Regions from separate parts of the Priestia sp. USM5 genome, predicted to be linked through region 1. Evidence: a T-box and tRNA genes for the amino acid it is inferred to sense, from the RefSeq annotation. Region 1 holds a T-box; the other holds one or more tRNA genes.
The links. A T-box is a leader RNA that pairs with one kind of tRNA and senses whether it is charged. The one in region 1 lies ahead of tyrS (tyrosine--tRNA ligase), so its partner is inferred to be a tRNA-Tyr.

Region 1 (9,651 bases):
TATTTAACGAACCACTTTTCTCTTTCTGCTAACCGCTTTGAAGCACTTGGATACGGAGATACAAAGCCGCTTGTTCCGAACACGTCTAATGACAATTTACAAAAAAATAGACGCGTCGAAATTATTATTTCAGATCCCGAAGCACAGTGAAAAAGGCCATACGTTTGTATAGCCTTTTTTTAAGAATGAGATGTATGAGAACGAATAGGATAAAGAGCGCGCTCAAGAGTTTGAGCGTTTTTTTCTGTTATTTCTGGTTTTCTTGGAATTGGCTGATAGATATTAGGTTCATCATCCCACTGCGTGCAAATGGGGTGAGGCGATACTTTTGTCCATTTTTCAAGCCATGATAGAGGAAGCATGCCTTCTGCCTTTCGTTCAATCATTTCAAGCCAAATGAATGACCAAGCCCGAGGAACAACCCGCCAAATATCATAACCTCCTCCGCCAACCGCAATCCATCTTCCCTGACAGTATTCATGGGCAATTTCATGAGCAATTTTAGGAATCTCACGGTATATTTTCGTGGTGCCGCATAAATGAGTGAGCGGATCGTAATAATGAGAATCGGCTCCATTTTGTGTCAAGATAACATCTGGTTTAAAAAAAGCAGCTACTTCTTTTAAAGAGGTCTTATAAACGTCGAGCCAAGACTCATCTTCCGTATAAGCATCAACAGGCACATTAAATGAATAACCATAGCCTTCACTGTGCCCGCGTTCGTTAACGTTTCCCGTGCCTGGAAACAAGTAGCGTCCCGTTTCATGAATGGAAAGAGTACAAACGGAAGGATCGTCATAAAATGTCCATTGCACGCCGTCACCATGGTGAGCATCTGTATCGACATAGAGGACGCGCGCGTTGTACTTTTGCTGCATATATTTGATGGCTACCGCGCTATCGTTATAAATACAGAAGCCGGAAGCTTTTCCTCGAAAGCCGTGGTGCAATCCTCCTCCTAAATTTAGAGCATGCTTAGCTTTTCCAGTCATCACATAATCTACAGCCGTAAGTGTACCCCCAACTAAAAACGCACTGGCTTCATGCATGTTGGGAAACATAGGTGTATCTTCTGTTCCAAGACCAAAATCTGCTGCTTTTTCAACAGAAAGCTCGCCGCTTCCTGCTAATTTTACCGCTTGAATATAGCTAGTATCATGGACAAGCTGAAGTTCTTCATCAGATGCCATCCGCGGTAATACAATATCTTGATTGCCTAAAGCGCCAAATTCCCGTAACAGTTCATATGTTAGTTGAACACGAAGCTGGTTAAACGGATGATTATTGCTGAATTTGTACGAAAGAATATCATCTGAATAAATAAATACAGCATTACTAGTCATTACGTCATCTCCGGTAATTTAGGCCATAGCACCTCATAGCCGTTTTCTTTTAATGTATTTATACTAATCAATGGATTAATAGCTTGAATGCGAAGCACAAGGATTTTATATCGTTCATCTACATCAGGGTAGACAAGTACGCTTAAGATGTTTGTTCTCTTTGAACCAAAGAGGGATGTAACTTCAGCGAGCACGCCAGCCTTATTTTCTACTTTTATTTCAATTTGTGAACCTGGCTTATTAGTGCCAGTAAGCTGAATAAACGTATGTAGTAGATCTCTTTCGGTAACAACTCCTACTAACCGCTTGTTTTTTGTGACGGGAATACAACCGATTTGGTGTTCATAAAAAATGCTTGCAATTTCTTCAACAAAATCAAGAGGGTGAGCTGTAATGACTTCTGTTTTCATAATCATCCGCACGGGTTCGGATAGAAGAGCAGATGTATAAGTATTATCTAAAATAGATGGACTTGCATCTCTTACGTCTCGATCAGAAATGATGCCAACTACGTGATGAAGGTCATTAACGATAGGAATATGTCTAATCTTATGTGTATCTAAAAGTTTCATAGCTTCAGCAATCGTATGGTCGGGGGTTAAGGTAACGAGATCGGTTTTCATCATCTCTTCAACAATCATCAGACACAGCTCCTTTTCTTAAAGGTCAGCTCAATACATAAAGCGATTTCGAAAGCGCAGGCTATCAAATTCTTGTATGCTTTCTTGAGGGACTCTGCTCCCGATTCTTACCATCAAACAATTAGCAGGGTGGGAGCTAATCTCCGGATCATCTGTGGCAAACCACGTCAGTCCGCCTTTATTCATCATTTTCTCCATAATTTTGCGGTAATCCCACACATTTAGCCCTGTTCCTTTTAAATCCCAATGCCAGTAGTATTCTGTCGTAATGACAATATAATCTTCCATTGCATCATCCATCATAGATACGATAAGCAAGTTTTTTCCAACAGCGTAGCTGCGAAACGGGGCAGCTACCTCTATAGCTCCTAATTCGATTAAATTCTCCATATTTCCTTCCGACCATCGTTCTAGAGGATCGGGATATAAAAAGGTGACATAACCAATGATTGTATGATGATGACGAGCAATAATGATTCTACCTTCAGGCAAGTTGGCAATCTCGATCAATGCTTCTTTTTGCTGTTCAGGTGGACGAAAGGCCGTTAGTTGCTCATGAAAATCAAGTTGTTGCAAGGTTTGTGAGGAGACAGGTCCTTCAATAACAATTGCTCCAACCGCTGTTTTTAGTTCTTTCATATTGTATGTTTGGGAATGTTTCACATGAATCACCACCTTCAAGCAGTCTTATCTGTATTATAATACAAAAAAAACTCTACATTAAAGCGTTTTCAAAAAATTAAATAAAAGAAAAGGAGTTTTTTCAAAAACATAGAATAGGAAATTAAAAGAGATTCTTGTTAATTCGACACTTATATAACAAAGGTTGTCATATAACAAGGGAGACTATTATCCCAATTCCGACAAATAATTTTTATAAAATTGTGAAAAGTCTATTTTTGTTATATAATAGGTTTGTAAATTTTATACATAAGGGGGAGTTTGTGATGAAGGTGGAAGCGCTTCCTGTAATTGAAGGGGTATACAACTTACAGGACTACGATAAAACGTATCAAACCTTTGACTGGTCACAAGTGGAGAAGGAATTTTCATGGCATGAAACAGGTAAATTAAATGCAGCTTATGAAGCAATTGATAAGCACGCAAACTCTACGCGTAAAAATAAAGTTGCGCTTTATTATCGAGATGCGCAGCGCAATGAAAAATATACATTCAAAGAAATGAAAGAATGGTCAAACAAAGCCGCAAACGTGCTAAAACAAGCAGACGTAGAGAAGGGAGATCGTGTGTTTATCTTTATGCCTCGCTCTCCGGAACTTTATTTTGCATTGTTAGGGGCGGTGAAGCTTGGCGCTATTGTTGGGCCTTTGTTTGAAGCATTCATGGAAGGTGCAGTAAAAGATCGTTTGCAAGACAGTGATGCAAAAGTGTTAATTACAACGCCTGAACTGCTGAGCCGCGTTCCGGTGAAGGATTTGCCAGCTTTAAAACACATTCTCCTTGTAGGGGAAAATGTAGCAGAAGAAGGCATTCAACTAGATTTTCTGAAGCGATTAGAAGCGGCGAATAAAGAGGTGGAGATTGAGTGGGTAGATAGAACAGATGGTATGCTGCTTCATTATACATCAGGTTCAACTGGAAAACCAAAAGGGGTGCTTCACGTTCATAATGCAATGCTTCAGCATTATCAAACTGCTAAGTGGGTGCTCGACTTAAAAGATGACGATGTGTATTGGTGTACAGCAGATCCGGGTTGGGTAACGGGAACTTCCTACGGAATTTTTGGTCCTTGGCTTGCTGGAGCAACAAATGTGATTGTAGGAGGACGCTTTAGTCCAGATGCATGGTATCAAGCACTTGAAGATTTTGGCGTAACGGTTTGGTACAGTGCGCCTACAGCATTTCGTATGCTAATGGGTGCTGGCGATGACTTAGTTAAACGCTATGATTTAAGCAGCCTGAGACATGTATTAAGCGTGGGAGAACCATTAAATCCTGAAGTGGTACGCTGGGGAATGAAGGTTTTCCAAAAACGTATTCATGACACGTGGTGGATGACTGAAACTGGAGGTCAGACGATTTGTAATTACCCGTCTATGAAAATTAAACCAGGATCTATGGGAAAACCTATTCCGGGTGTACAAGCAGCAATCGTTGACGATCAAGGACAAGAGCTTCCACCTTATCGAATGGGTAACTTAGCAATTAAAAAAGGCTGGCCATCTATGATGCATGCAATTTGGAACAACAAGGAAAAGTATGAGTCATACTTTATGCCAGGCGACTGGTACGTATCAGGTGATTCCGCGTATATGGATGAAGACGGTTATTTTTGGTTCCAAGGCCGAATTGATGACGTTATTATGACCGCAGGAGAACGAGTTGGTCCATTTGAAGTAGAAAGTAAGCTTGTTGAACACCCTGCTGTAGCAGAAGCGGGTGTCATTGGTAAGCCTGATCCTGTGCGTGGGGAAATTATTAAAGCGTTTATCGCACTTAGAGATGGGTATGAATCTTCAGATGAACTGATTGAAGATATTCGTCAATTTGTGAAAAAAGGGTTAGCTGCTCATGCAGCTCCACGTGAAATCGAGTTTAAAGATAAGCTACCTAAAACACGAAGCGGTAAAATTATGCGTCGCGTTTTAAAAGCGTGGGAATTAGATTTGCCAACGGGCGATTTGTCGACGATGGAAGACTAAGGAGTAAACGTTTCAATCTTTGTAGGGAAAATAAGTGATTTTTATAAAGTTCAAACAGCCAGCTGTTTGAACTTTTTTTTGGACTTGAATTTTAAAATGAAATCATTCATAATTGTGGGGTGTAAACTTTTAAATAAAATAAACTGCAGTGATAGGAAGAAGTAATACTTGTCTCCCTGTTTAAGAGAGCTGATGGTTGCTGAAAATCAGTACATAGACAAATATGAAATACGTCCTTGAGCATCTTTTGTGAACTTACAGTAGCAAAAGACGGGTAGACCGTTACATCATTTAAGTGGGAAATAATTTATTTCCAAATAGGGTGGTACCGCGATATTTTCGTCCCTTCTTTTTTAAGAAGGGGCGTTTTTTATGTTGTTCAACAAATTGTAACGAGCAATTAGATAAAGGAGAGAATATAACATGGATATTTTACAAGATCTTGAGTTTCGAGGGCTCATTAATCAACAAACGGATGAAAAAGGTTTAAATGAACTTTTGAGTAAAGAGTCTGTTCGTTTGTACTGTGGATTCGATCCAACAGCCGACAGCCTTCACATCGGCCACATGCTTCCTGTTTTAATTTTGCGTCGCTTTCAACAAGCTGGACACCAACCGATTGCATTAGTTGGTGGAGGTACGGGTCTTATTGGAGATCCAAGCGGTAAAAAAGCAGAGCGTACGTTAAATGAAAAAGAAACGGTTGCTATGTTTAGTGAGCGTATTAAAGGTCAGCTTTCACGCTTCTTAGATTTTGAAGAAGGTGAAAATGCAGCGGTTATTGCGAATAACTATGACTGGATTGGCACGTTAGATGTTATTACATTCCTACGAGATATCGGTAAAAACTTTGGTATTAACTACATGATGGCAAAGGATTCTGTTCAATCTCGTATCGAATCAGGCATCTCATTTACGGAATTCAGCTACATGATTTTACAATCATATGATTTCTTGAACTTATACCAAACGTATAACTGTAAGCTTCAAATTGGCGGCAGCGACCAATGGGGAAATATTACAGCTGGCTTAGAATTAATTCGTAAATCAGAAGAAGATGCAAAAGCATTTGGATTAACAGTTCCGCTTGTAACAAAAGCAGACGGCACGAAGTTCGGTAAAACAGAAGGCGGAGCAATTTGGTTAGACGCTGAAAAAACAAGTCCGTATGAATTCTACCAGTTCTGGATTAATACAGATGATCGTGATGTTATAAAATATTTAAAATACTTTACATTCTTATCACATGAAGAAATTAATGAATTAGCAGCATCTGCAAAAGAAGCGCCTGAAAAACGCGAAGCACAAAAAGCACTAGCAGCGGCGATGACTACGCTTGTACACGGTGAAGAAGCTCTTGAGCAAGCCATTCGTATTTCGCAAGCTTTATTTAACGGAAGTATTTCAGAGTTAACAGCAGAAGAAATTAAGCAAGGATTCAAGGATGTTCCTTCTTACACGCATACAGGTGAAGATATTGGTTTAATCGATTTACTTGTAGAAAGTAAAATCTCTCCTTCTAAACGTCAAGCGCGTGAAGATATTTCAAACGGTGCGATTTACTTAAACGGTGAGCGTGAGCAAGATTTGCAAAAAACAGTAGGAGCAGAAGACCGTATTGAAGGTCAATTTACAGTAATTCGTCGAGGCAAGAAAAAATATACGCTTATTCAATACGCATAAAAAAAGGCCGAAAGGCCTTTTTTTGTATAAAGACAGTAAAAAAGCCGCTCCATAGGGAACGGCTTTTTACTATTAACGAGAGTAGAACTCTACGATTAGTGCTTCGTTGATTTCAGCAGATAATTCAGAACGCTCAGGTAAGCGAGTGAATGTACCTTCTAATTTCTCAGCGTCTACTGTTAAGTAGTCTGGTACGAAGTTGTTAACTTCAAGCGCTTCTTTCACGATTGAAAGGTTGCGAGATTTTTCGCGAACACCGATCACTTGACCAGGTTGTACACGGTAAGATGGGATGTCAACGCGTTTACCGTCAACTAAAACGTGACCGTGGTTAACTAATTGACGAGCTTGACGACGAGTGCGTGCAAGACCCATACGGTATACTAAGTTATCAAGACGAGCTTCTAAAAGAATCATGAAGTTCTCACCGTGCTTACCAGTTAATTTACCAGCAGCAACGAATAAGTTACGGAATTGACGCTCAGTTACACCATACATGTGGCGTAATTTTTGCTTTTCTTGTAATTGTAAACCGTACTCAGAAATTTTCTTACGTTGACCTGGGCCGTGTGGACCTGGAGCGTAAGGGCGTTTTTCTAATTCTTTACCTGTACCACTTAGAGAAAGACCTAAGCGACGAGAGATTTTCCAACTTGGACCTGTATAACGAGCCATGATGACTCCTCCTTGTTTGTGTTTTTATTTTATGCAAAACAAAAACAGACACATTCTAGCGATATGCTCATTTTGTTTTCATGTACCATCGCTCTAGCAGCAGAGAGTTACACGATACACCATCTTTTTAAAAGAATTGCTACTTCTGTAAAACAACCTTTTAATGAGGAACAAAATGAAAAAACATAAAGAAGATTGTATAAGCTGCAATATTTCACACAACGAGTATTATAGGTGTTTCCTCGTATAAAGTCAAGGAAGATTGAAGATTAAAAGATTGTAAAAGAAAGGATATATTCATTTGAAGTATGAAAAGAGAAGAAAGAACGTAAGGAAACGGTGGTGATGGCTAATCAAACGTTTGTTTAATAAGCAAAAACCGCTGATTTGCAGCGGTTTTTTTGCTTATTCATATTTAAAGAAAAGAAGTGAGTTCTTTGACGAATTCTTCAAGATACTGTTGATCGATTTCATCAAAGCGATTTTTGATTGGACTGTCAATATCAAGAACACCTAAAAGCTGACCGTCTTTTACAATTGGTACAACGATTTCAGATTGAGAAGCGGCATCACATGCAATGTGGCCAGGGAAGGCGTGAACATCTTCAATTCGCTCTGTTTTTTGATTTTGAGCTGCTGTACCGCATACGCCTTTTCCAAGTGGAATACGAACGCAAGCCGGCAGTCCCTGGAAAGGTCCAAGCACTAACTCCCCGTCTTCCATTAAATAAAAACCTACCCAGTTTACTTCATTTAAAAATTGATTTAGCAAAGCTGAAGCATTTGCTAGATTAGCAATCGTATTGCTTTCTCCTTCTAATAAGGCGCGTAATTGCTTAATTACTAATTCATAATCCTTTTGTTTTGAGCCGCTGTAGTTTTCGACATTAAACAATGTATTCTCCTCCATTCAACATAAGATTTAATGAATTTTTATCAGGAAACGTCAGTTTTAACGCTACTTTGTCGATAAAAGATTACAGGAACTAAAAAGCCTATCACGAATTATGTAGAGAGGCTACTAAAATCCTTTTTAAATACTGTAACGATTTCTACACAATTTTGCAATCATATGTGTTTTGTAAAAATAAATCGAAATGAGGTGTAGATAGATGGCTGTACAGTCAAAAACGAAAGAGAAAATTATTGATGCGGCCGTTTCTCTTTTTAACGTAAAAGGTTTTGATGGTACGTCGGTGCGCGAGATTGCAGGAAAAGCGAAAGTGAACGTAGCGAATATTTCATATTATTTTCATAGCAAAGAAGGATTGCTTGAAAGTTTAGTGATTTCTTATTTTGAAGGTTATATTGGGGTGTTGGAGCAAGCATTTCAAGAAATGAAAAAGCTGTCTTCAACAGAAAGTATGATCGTAATGATTCGAGCTATCTTACATTACCAGCACGAAAATAGGCATATTGCCCGGCTTGTATATAGAGAAATCTCTCTTGACACGATTTTAATTCGAGAAGTTATGACTACGTATTTAACCAAGGAAAAATACTACTTAAAAACAATCCTTGAAAGAGGGATGAAAGAAAAGGAGTTTCGAAAGTTGCACGTTTCCTTTACAATCATTGAGCTTAAGGGCATGCTCTCTATGCCTTATCTTCATCCTCAGTATCTAAGTGAAGTTCTTCATATATTGCCTCACGAACCGTATTTTGTTCAGCAATATGCGATTGAGCTTGAGCAATGGGTGCATACAACGGTATGTTTGCCATATGAACGGACAAACAAACTGCGCGTTCAATTATCCTAAATGGAGCTCTCCATAGCCTTGGCCTAAATCCTTCGCACAGTGGGCGTCTGACCCATATACGAGAGGGATTTTTTTCTGTTGGGCTGCCTTTACGACAAAGGGAGCTGGATACGCTTCCTTGCACAAAGGTTTAAACAACCCTGCACCATTATAATCCAACGTCAGATCTTTCATTTTTATTTCATCGAGTATTGATAAAATAATAGGGGAAAGTGTGTCTTCATATGGAAAGCGAGTTTGAAATTTATGTACGAGTGTCATATGACCAATGCGCTTGGGCTTATAAACGCCTAAATTGGCCTGTACAGAGCGTAATACCGTATTGTAATACTTATCATATACTTTGCTTACGCTGCCGAATTTCTGTACAATATGTGCAAATACGTCAGCGCTAAAATCCAGGCAGTCATATTCTTCTTCATATTTTAAGAAGTGAACCGAAAGGATGCTGTCATCGAGATAAGGACCATATTCGTTTAAGAACTCTGTTGTTTCGTGTTCAAATCCTTCAATAAAGTCAACTTCCAATCCGATATTAATACGAATATCGCGCTCAAATTCTTTTTTTACTTGCTGTACGTTTTGAATGTAGCGATCAAGTTTGTCAGGAGCCATTCCGCTGTCTCGATCAGGCGTCGGATCAATGAAGCTTTTTGGTAACGGAGCATGCTCTGTAAACGAAATCTCGCCAAAGTTCAGGGAAATCGCCTGTTCAACATATTGTTGCAATGAATCAGGCGAACCGTGTGGGCAAAATGGAGTATGAATATGTTTGTCAACTTTCATAAAAAATGCCTCCTTTTTTCTTCTTTTTCCATTGTAACGACACAAAGTGACTCCATGCCAATATTTTGTATAAAAAAATTTAATTTTTTGCTCAAAAGTT
Region 2 (9,651 bases), on a different contig from region 1:
AAAAAAATCGAGAAAATGTATTGACCTTTTAGTGAATATATTTTATTATTATAAAGCGTCGTTGAGACACACCAGTAACAACGAAGTGAAAAAAGTTTTTAAAAAGTTATTGACATTGAGTTGATAACTTGGTATAATACAAAAGTTTCTCAAAGGCAACGCTTGAACTTTGAAAACTGAACAAAGCGACAAACGTCAACGTTAATTTTTATTTTTTTAATGAGCAAGTCAAACATTTCTTCGGAGAGTTTGATCCTGGCTCAGGATGAACGCTGGCGGCGTGCCTAATACATGCAAGTCGAGCGAACTGATTAGAAGCTTGCTTCTATGACGTTAGCGGCGGACGGGTGAGTAACACGTGGGCAACCTGCCTGTAAGACTGGGATAACTTCGGGAAACCGAAGCTAATACCGGATAGGATCTTCTCCTTCATGGGAGATGATTGAAAGATGGTTTCGGCTATCACTTACAGATGGGCCCGCGGTGCATTAGCTAGTTGGTGAGGTAACGGCTCACCAAGGCAACGATGCATAGCCGACCTGAGAGGGTGATCGGCCACACTGGGACTGAGACACGGCCCAGACTCCTACGGGAGGCAGCAGTAGGGAATCTTCCGCAATGGACGAAAGTCTGACGGAGCAACGCCGCGTGAGTGATGAAGGCTTTCGGGTCGTAAAACTCTGTTGTTAGGGAAGAACAAGTACGAGAGTAACTGCTCGTACCTTGACGGTACCTAACCAGAAAGCCACGGCTAACTACGTGCCAGCAGCCGCGGTAATACGTAGGTGGCAAGCGTTATCCGGAATTATTGGGCGTAAAGCGCGCGCAGGCGGTTTCTTAAGTCTGATGTGAAAGCCCACGGCTCAACCGTGGAGGGTCATTGGAAACTGGGGAACTTGAGTGCAGAAGAGAAAAGCGGAATTCCACGTGTAGCGGTGAAATGCGTAGAGATGTGGAGGAACACCAGTGGCGAAGGCGGCTTTTTGGTCTGTAACTGACGCTGAGGCGCGAAAGCGTGGGGAGCAAACAGGATTAGATACCCTGGTAGTCCACGCCGTAAACGATGAGTGCTAAGTGTTAGAGGGTTTCCGCCCTTTAGTGCTGCAGCTAACGCATTAAGCACTCCGCCTGGGGAGTACGGTCGCAAGACTGAAACTCAAAGGAATTGACGGGGGCCCGCACAAGCGGTGGAGCATGTGGTTTAATTCGAAGCAACGCGAAGAACCTTACCAGGTCTTGACATCCTCTGACAACTCTAGAGATAGAGCGTTCCCCTTCGGGGGACAGAGTGACAGGTGGTGCATGGTTGTCGTCAGCTCGTGTCGTGAGATGTTGGGTTAAGTCCCGCAACGAGCGCAACCCTTGATCTTAGTTGCCAGCATTTAGTTGGGCACTCTAAGGTGACTGCCGGTGACAAACCGGAGGAAGGTGGGGATGACGTCAAATCATCATGCCCCTTATGACCTGGGCTACACACGTGCTACAATGGATGGTACAAAGGGCTGCAAGACCGCGAGGTCAAGCCAATCCCATAAAACCATTCTCAGTTCGGATTGTAGGCTGCAACTCGCCTACATGAAGCTGGAATCGCTAGTAATCGCGGATCAGCATGCCGCGGTGAATACGTTCCCGGGCCTTGTACACACCGCCCGTCACACCACGAGAGTTTGTAACACCCGAAGTCGGTGGAGTAACCGTAAGGAGCTAGCCGCCTAAGGTGGGACAGATGATTGGGGTGAAGTCGTAACAAGGTAGCCGTATCGGAAGGTGCGGCTGGATCACCTCCTTTCTAAGGATTTTTACATGACGTACGTTTCGACACTTTGTTCAGTTTTGAGAGTTCAATCTCTCAATTATAGAAAGCATACTACTTTCTTCTTATTAGATAAGAAGAATTTTGGTTGCGATTGTTCTTTGAAAACTAGATAACAGTAATTGCTGAGGAAAAGTGAAACTTTTCTTTAATCAAACCAATAAATAACACAACAATATGTTGTACCATTTATTCGCTAATGGTTAAGTTAGAAAGGGCGCACGGTGAATGCCTTGGCACTAGGAGCCGATGAAGGACGGGACTAACACCGATATGCTTCGGGGAGCTGTAAGTGAGCTTTGATCCGGAGATTTCCGAATGGGGAAACCCACTGTTCGTAATGGAACAGTATCTTTATCTGAATACATAGGATATTGAAGGCAGACCCGGGGAACTGAAACATCTAAGTACCCGGAGGAAGAGAAAGCAAATGCGATTTCCTGAGTAGCGGCGAGCGAAACGGAATTAGCCCAAACCAAGAGGCTTGCCTCTTGGGGTTGTAGGACACTCTATACGGAGTTACAAAGGAACGAAGTAAATGAAGCGACCTGGAAAGGTCCGTCGAAGAAGGTAACAACCCTGTAGTTGAAACTTCGTTCCCTCTTGAGTGGATCCTGAGTACGGCGGAACACGTGAAATTCCGTCGGAAGCTGGGAGGACCATCTCCCAAGGCTAAATACTACCTAGTGACCGATAGTGAACCAGTACCGTGAGGGAAAGGTGAAAAGCACCCCGGAAGGGGAGTGAAAGAGATCCTGAAACCGTGTGCCTACAAGTAGTCAGAGCCCGTTAACGGGTGATGGCGTGCCTTTTGTAGAATGAACCGGCGAGTTACGATCCCATGCAAGGTTAAGCTGATAAGGCGGAGCCGTAGCGAAAGCGAGTCTGAATAGGGCGTTTAGTATGTGGTTGTAGACCCGAAACCAGGTGATCTACCCATGTCCAGGGTGAAGTTCAGGTAACACTGAATGGAGGCCCGAACCCACGCACGTTGAAAAGTGCGGGGATGAGGTGTGGGTAGCGGAGAAATTCCAATCGAACCTGGAGATAGCTGGTTCTCTCCGAAATAGCTTTAGGGCTAGCCTCATGTTGTGAGAGTCTTGGAGGTAGAGCACTGATTGGACTAGGGGCCCCCAACGGGTTACCGAATTCAGTCAAACTCCGAATGCCAAAGACTTATCCATGGGAGTCAGACTGCGAGTGATAAGATCCGTAGTCAAAAGGGAAACAGCCCAGACCACCAGCTAAGGTCCCCAAGTATACGTTAAGTGGAAAAGGATGTGGAGTTGCTTAGACAACCAGGATGTTGGCTTAGAAGCAGCCACCATTTAAAGAGTGCGTAATAGCTCACTGGTCGAGTGACTCTGCGCCGAAAATGTACCGGGGCTAAACGTATCACCGAAGCTGTGGATTGACATCTTTGATGTCAGTGGTAGGAGAGCGTTCTAAGTGCAGCGAAGTCAGACCGTAAGGACTGGTGGAGCGCTTAGAAGTGAGAATGCCGGTATGAGTAGCGAAAGACAAGTGAGAATCTTGTCCACCGAATGCCTAAGGTTTCCTGAGGAAGGCTCGTCCGCTCAGGGTTAGTCGGGACCTAAGCCGAGGCTGAAAAGCGTAGGCGATGGCCAACAGGTTGATATTCCTGTACCACCTCCCCGCCGTTTGAGTAATGGGGGGACGCAGTAGGATAGGGTAAGCGCGCTGCTGGATATGCGCGTTCAAGCAGTTAGGCTGATGAGTAGGCAAATCCGCTCATCATGAAGGCTGAGCTGTGATGACGAGGGAATTATAGTACCGAAGTTCCTGATTCCACACTGCCAAGAAAAGCCTCTAGCGAGGCGGGAGGTGCCCGTACCGCAAACCGACACAGGTAGGCGAGGAGAGAATCCTAAGGTGATCGAGAGAACTCTCGTTAAGGAACTCGGCAAAATGACCCCGTAACTTCGGGAGAAGGGGTGCTCTGGTAGGGTGTATAGCCCGAGAGAGCCGCAGTGAATAGGCCCAGGCGACTGTTTAGCAAAAACACAGGTCTCTGCGAAGCCGCAAGGCGAAGTATAGGGGCTGACGCCTGCCCGGTGCTGGAAGGTTAAGAGGAGGGGTTATCCTTTGGGAGAAGCTCTGAATCGAAGCCCCAGTAAACGGCGGCCGTAACTATAACGGTCCTAAGGTAGCGAAATTCCTTGTCGGGTAAGTTCCGACCCGCACGAAAGGCGTAACGATCTGGGCACTGTCTCAACGAGAGACTCGGTGAAATTATAGTACCTGTGAAGATGCAGGTTACCCGCGACAGGACGGAAAGACCCCGTGGAGCTTTACTGTAGCCTGATATTGAATTTTGGTACAGCTTGTACAGGATAGGTAGGAGCCTGAGAAGCCGGAGCGCTAGCTTCGGTGGAGGCGTCGGTGGGATACTACCCTGGCTGTATTGAAATTCTAACCCGCGGCCCTGATCGGGCCGGGAGACAGTGTCAGGTGGGCAGTTTGACTGGGGCGGTCGCCTCCTAAAATGTAACGGAGGCGCCCAAAGGTTCCCTCAGAATGGTTGGAAATCATTCGTAGAGTGTAAAGGCACAAGGGAGCTTGACTGCGAGACCTACAAGTCGAGCAGGGACGAAAGTCGGGCTTAGTGATCCGGTGGTTCCGCATGGAAGGGCCATCGCTCAACGGATAAAAGCTACCCCGGGGATAACAGGCTTATCTCCCCCAAGAGTCCACATCGACGGGGAGGTTTGGCACCTCGATGTCGGCTCATCGCATCCTGGGGCTGTAGTCGGTCCCAAGGGTTGGGCTGTTCGCCCATTAAAGCGGTACGCGAGCTGGGTTCAGAACGTCGTGAGACAGTTCGGTCCCTATCCGTCGTGGGCGTAGGAAATTTGAGAGGAGCTGTCCTTAGTACGAGAGGACCGGGATGGACACACCGCTGGTGTACCAGTTGTCTTGCCAAAGGCATCGCTGGGTAGCTATGTGTGGACGGGATAAGTGCTGAAAGCATCTAAGCATGAAGCCCCCCTCAAGATGAGATTTCCCATAGCGCAAGCTAGTAAGATCCCTGAAAGATGATCAGGTTGATAGGTCAGAGGTGGAAGCGTGGCGACATGTGTAGCTGACTGATACTAATCGATCGAGGACTTAACCAAACTTTTAAAAGCGTAAGCTTTACTCAGCAAACTGTTATCTAGTTTTGAGAGAACAATCTCTTGTCTGGTGGCGATAGCGAAGAGGTCACACCCGTTCCCATACCGAACACGGAAGTTAAGCTCTTTAGCGCCAATGGTAGTTGGGACTTTGTCCCTGTGAGAGTAGGACGTTGCCAGGCAATAAATAAGACCCCTTATGAGTCTCTTGTAAAAGAGCATAGGGGTTTTTTATTTGAAATATTCTATCATAAGTAATGAAAATAACGCTTATTAACGCGCTTATATAGATTTTTTTGGAGGATTAGCTCAGCTGGGAGAGCACCTGCCTTACAAGCAGGGGGTCGGCGGTTCGATCCCGTCATCCTCCACCACCGTGCCGGTGTAGCTCAACTGGTAGAGCAACTGACTTGTAATCAGTAGGTTGGGGGTTCAAGTCCTCTTGCCGGCACCATTTATATCGGAGGGGTAGCGAAGTGGCTAAACGCGGCGGACTGTAAATCCGCTCCTTCGGGTTCGGCAGTTCGAATCTGCCCCCCTCCACCATCTCTTTATTGGGCTATCGCCAAGCGGTAAGGCAACGGATTTTGATTCCGTCATGCGTTGGTTCGAATCCAGCTAGCCCAGCCATAGAGAGCCATTAGCTCAGTTGGTAGAGCATCTGACTTTTAATCAGAGGGTCGAAGGTTCGAGTCCTTCATGGCTCACCAGTTATATTCACACGCGGGTGTGGCGGAATTGGCAGACGCGCTAGACTTAGGATCTAGTGTCTTATGACGTGGGGGTTCAAGTCCCTTCACCCGCATCTTAAATTAAATAAATGTGCGGAAGTAGTTCAGTGGTAGAACACCACCTTGCCAAGGTGGGGGTCGCGAGTTCGAACCTCGTCTTCCGCTCCATATATATTGGCGGCATAGCCAAGTGGTAAGGCCAAGGTCTGCAAAACCTTTATCACCGGTTCAAATCCGGTTGCCGCCTCCACGTATAAAAGTCCTGCCGGGGTGGTGGAATTGGCAGACACACAGGACTTAAAATCCTGCGGTAGGTGACTACCGTGCCGGTTCAAGTCCGGCCCTCGGCACCATTTTAATAAGCGCCCGTAGCTCAATTGGATAGAGCGTTTGACTACGGATCAAAAGGTTAGGGGTTCGACTCCTCTCGGGCGCGCCATGAACGGGAAGTAGCTCAGCTTGGTAGAGCACTTGGTTTGGGACCAAGGGGTCGCAGGTTCGAATCCTGTCTTCCCGACCAGAAGTATCATGGGGCCTTAGCTCAGCTGGGAGAGCGCCTGCCTTGCACGCAGGAGGTCAGCGGTTCGATCCCGCTAGGCTCCACCATGCAATATACGGAGGAATACCCAAGTCCGGCTGAAGGGATCGGTCTTGAAAACCGACAGGGGTGTCAAAGCCCGCGGGGGTTCGAATCCCTCTTCCTCCTCCATTTTCTATTTTGGTCCCGTGGTGTAGCGGTTAACATGCCTGCCTGTCACGCAGGAGATCGCGGGTTCGATTCCCGTCGGGACCGCCATTTTTAAAAATAAGCGGGTGTAGTTTAATGGTAAAACCTCAGCCTTCCAAGCTGATGTCGTGAGTTCGATTCTCATCACCCGCTCCAAATAATGGGCCTATAGCTCAGCTGGTTAGAGCGCACGCCTGATAAGCGTGAGGTCGGTGGTTCGAGTCCACTTAGGCCCACCATATTCCACAGTAGCTCAGTGGTAGAGCTATCGGCTGTTAACCGATCGGTCGTAGGTTCGAGTCCTACCTGTGGAGCCATATTGGCCCGTTGGTCAAGCGGTTAAGACACCGCCCTTTCACGGCGGTAACACGGGTTCGAATCCCGTACGGGTCATCTTAAAAGCAGTTTGCATATGCAAACTGCTTTTTTATTTGTAGGAGATAAATTATTGATTTTAATTAATATAGAATTTATATCGTTTCATAGCAAAAATGTTAATTAGAAAATTTTTTGATATTAGAGTAACAAATACGAAGTATATTCTTATACTCAGATTCTTCTATACCCAATGTTTACATACTTATTTCCAATTTAAACAACAACTTTTTCTGGAACACTCTACAAAAAAGAACCCTTGTGGCAGTAAGGGTTTCAAGTGATTCATAAAGGTGATCTCTCCACATCTGTGTAAACAAAGAGTCTATAAAAAGTGCATCTTATATATATATGTTTGTCTTCATAGATATACTAAAAATGCTCAACGATTCTGATACTTATCTAAAATTGAATTGATTGCCTTCTTTTTATTTCTAGGTAGTGGTTTCTTATGAGAAGCCTTAGGCAATTTCAACTTAGATTCATAACCTGTTTCTATGGTAGATAACTCCTCTTTTACCTTCTGCTGTGCTTCAATTTTTTCTTCAATAGTTTTTAATCGGGTAGAATAATAAGGCATTCCTGATAAAATTGTTGTTACCTTTGCATGATCACTTTCATAGGTTCCTTCAAATAGATGGGTTGGCTCTCCCCCCTTAAAGGAACTAAATAGTTGGGCTGAATCTATCGTAAATAAGTCTAGTGGACCTTCATATATAATTCCTGCTTTTGGTATAGTTTGCATTTCAAGTGGTGCAAAGATTGAGTTTTCCCATGATTTCTTAATTACTTCTGTAATACCCTCATTTCTAATATCTGCTTGCCCTTCATCTAATTTTGTTATTTCTGCAGATGAAATGGCAGAAATTCCTTTTGTTGAAAAAATTGTACGTAAGTCTTTCTTATCTAAAACACCATGCTTAGAGTGTCTATCCGTATATTTAGGAAGAGTACTAATTAAGTTCACAAATGTTTCGTTTGTTTCTTTAAAGATTCTAGCTTTTCCTGCATTCGGATTTTTCTTTTTCACCTGCTCGTTATCAATAGGTAATACACAAAGGTCCTGAGGTGAAAGCTCTTCAGTAACATACAGTGCATTGACTTGATGAACCAATGCTTCTGTAGTATCGGGTAAGATAGGAACTGCTACAATTGCTTTGTCATCCATTTCCTGAGCAAGAAGATCCACAAGCATCGGTCCAATACCACCACCAGAGCCACCACCTGCAGAAAAACAAACCATAATAATTTCAGTACTAGGTGTTGAAAAGTTCTCTTTAATAAACTTCAGTGCCAGTTCCCAGTTTTTATCGACCATAAGATTAATAGCTTCATCTCGATTTTTTCCTACTCCTTCGCTACCTATAAGCCTTAGACGCTCTTCTACAAAATCTAATGACTCCAAATCACGTTCTGAAAAGTTCAATGCAACAGCATTAATACCATTTTCAAATGCTAAATCAGCTATATTCCCACCTGCAGCACCAATTCCTACAATACCTATCATATTTCCTTAACCCCCTCATTTTCTTCTCCTTGAAGTATGGCCTGTTGTACAGCTTGTTGACCGTATTCTGTTAGATACAATTTATGTTCTTTTCCTCCAGTAACAGTTCCTATGAAATGGATAGCTTCAAGCTTGTTGAGTGTCTTACGAAAGTTAGCTGTTGAATATTCAAACTCATCTGCAATACTACTTTTCTTTATCGCTTTAAACACAGCGTTTGCTTCATTCTGAAATAACCATCCCAGAATGCTAACATCTTCAATAGTCAGTTTCCTCATTACCTCCTCAAAGTAGTCACTCATATAGATACTCCTTTCTCTAAAATGTACGTCATAGATATTTAAGTAGTTTATTAGCTTTTTTTGTCATTCAGATACTTTCGATGGTTTTTTCTATGCAATAAAAGTTCATGTGAATCTATATAAACTCACTGATTTTCATTGCGCATCAAGTATCACTGAGTAACAATATCGCTACATCACTATCCATATGTATATTAGAAAATCCTTATGACACATTTCCCAGTTTTGCATCGGAATTGTATACTTTGAATTATTTATGACAGAACTAAAAGAATAAATAACTGTTAAAAGTCATATTAAAAAAGAGCATACACTTGTTGGAAACCAACGGGTGTATGCTCTTTTTTTACTTATAACACTCATTATAGTAGCTAACTTTACATAGCAATAAAATACAAGTTTCTAGAGTACTGAAACTTGTATTGAACGGCCAATAACTTCCATTATAATCTAGAAATCATGAGGGAATATTTAAAATACAGCTGAAATCAAATAGAAAGTAAATTAATCTATCAAAAGGATTAATTTACTTTCTAAAGTCCTAATAATGAGAAGATAATTTATTAAACTTTTTTATTTCATCGTATAGATAAAGACAAGCCCGTTTTTATTGGCTTGTCTTGTTAAAGTTGAACGTTTCTTATTTCATTTTATAATTTTTGTACAGCATATAGTAACAATTCTTCAATGCTTCGTTTACCTAATTCTTTCGCTTTTTGCTGCAATTCTTCTTTTAAATCGCTTGTTACTTTGACTCGTACCACTTCCAAATCGCTATCAATATAAATGCCACGGCTACGCTTGTTAATTTTACCTGAGACAAGAACAGACTCTAATAACTCCATAAGTTCGTGTGAGGATTCGGTCAGTAATATAGGTTTGATTTCAATTAAAAATTGCTCTTTCTCTTCTTGTGGCGTAATCCTCATATTGGTCGGGCTTAGGTATTGATAAAATAAATCCATGAGCTTATAAAGATGTGATTTTGCATAAGCTGTTTGCTTAAAGGTAAACGTAGCATAGCCTTCTTTGGTAATCATTTTTTTCGACTCAATGGTATAG

Region 2: it encodes a tRNA-Tyr, which carries the amino acid that the T-box ahead of tyrS (tyrosine--tRNA ligase) is inferred to sense. The anticodon was not compared.

What each region holds. Positions count from the first base shown of each region.
Region 1 is NZ_JBSGKN010000001.1:86,057-95,707, forward strand. Features, by position in the region: gene motS (flagellar motor protein MotS) at 1-150, shown strand, start outside; gene ACWATA_RS00480 (acetoin utilization protein AcuC) at 180-1,343, opposite strand; gene ACWATA_RS00485 (acetoin utilization AcuB family protein) at 1,343-1,984, opposite strand; gene ACWATA_RS00490 (hypothetical protein) at 2,015-2,647, opposite strand; gene acsA (acetate--CoA ligase) at 2,932-4,647, shown strand; T-box leader at 4,787-4,997, shown strand; gene tyrS (tyrosine--tRNA ligase) at 5,071-6,330, shown strand; gene rpsD (30S ribosomal protein S4) at 6,403-7,005, opposite strand; gene ACWATA_RS00510 (GAF domain-containing protein) at 7,421-7,900, opposite strand; gene refZ (forespore capture DNA-binding protein RefZ) at 8,118-8,765, shown strand; gene hisJ (histidinol-phosphatase HisJ) at 8,757-9,551, opposite strand.
Region 2 is NZ_JBSGKN010000007.1:63,412-73,062, forward strand. Features, by position in the region: rRNA gene ACWATA_RS28140 (16S ribosomal RNA) at 238-1,789, shown strand; rRNA gene ACWATA_RS28145 (23S ribosomal RNA) at 2,015-4,950, shown strand; rRNA gene rrf (5S ribosomal RNA) at 5,014-5,129, shown strand; tRNA gene ACWATA_RS28155 (tRNA-Val) at 5,246-5,321, shown strand; tRNA gene ACWATA_RS28160 (tRNA-Thr) at 5,326-5,401, shown strand; tRNA gene ACWATA_RS28165 (tRNA-Tyr) at 5,410-5,493, shown strand; tRNA gene ACWATA_RS28170 (tRNA-Gln) at 5,503-5,577, shown strand; tRNA gene ACWATA_RS28175 (tRNA-Lys) at 5,582-5,657, shown strand; tRNA gene ACWATA_RS28180 (tRNA-Leu) at 5,671-5,752, shown strand; tRNA gene ACWATA_RS28185 (tRNA-Gly) at 5,772-5,846, shown strand; tRNA gene ACWATA_RS28190 (tRNA-Cys) at 5,855-5,928, shown strand; tRNA gene ACWATA_RS28195 (tRNA-Leu) at 5,943-6,031, shown strand; tRNA gene ACWATA_RS28200 (tRNA-Arg) at 6,041-6,117, shown strand; tRNA gene ACWATA_RS28205 (tRNA-Pro) at 6,122-6,198, shown strand; tRNA gene ACWATA_RS28210 (tRNA-Ala) at 6,209-6,284, shown strand; tRNA gene ACWATA_RS28215 (tRNA-Ser) at 6,295-6,387, shown strand; tRNA gene ACWATA_RS28220 (tRNA-Asp) at 6,399-6,474, shown strand; tRNA gene ACWATA_RS28225 (tRNA-Gly) at 6,488-6,561, shown strand; tRNA gene ACWATA_RS28230 (tRNA-Ile) at 6,568-6,644, shown strand; tRNA gene ACWATA_RS28235 (tRNA-Asn) at 6,648-6,722, shown strand; tRNA gene ACWATA_RS28240 (tRNA-Glu) at 6,727-6,798, shown strand; gene ACWATA_RS28245 (FtsZ/tubulin family protein) at 7,163-8,287, opposite strand; gene ACWATA_RS28250 (hypothetical protein) at 8,284-8,589, opposite strand; gene ACWATA_RS28255 (helix-turn-helix domain-containing protein) at 9,240-9,651, opposite strand, start outside.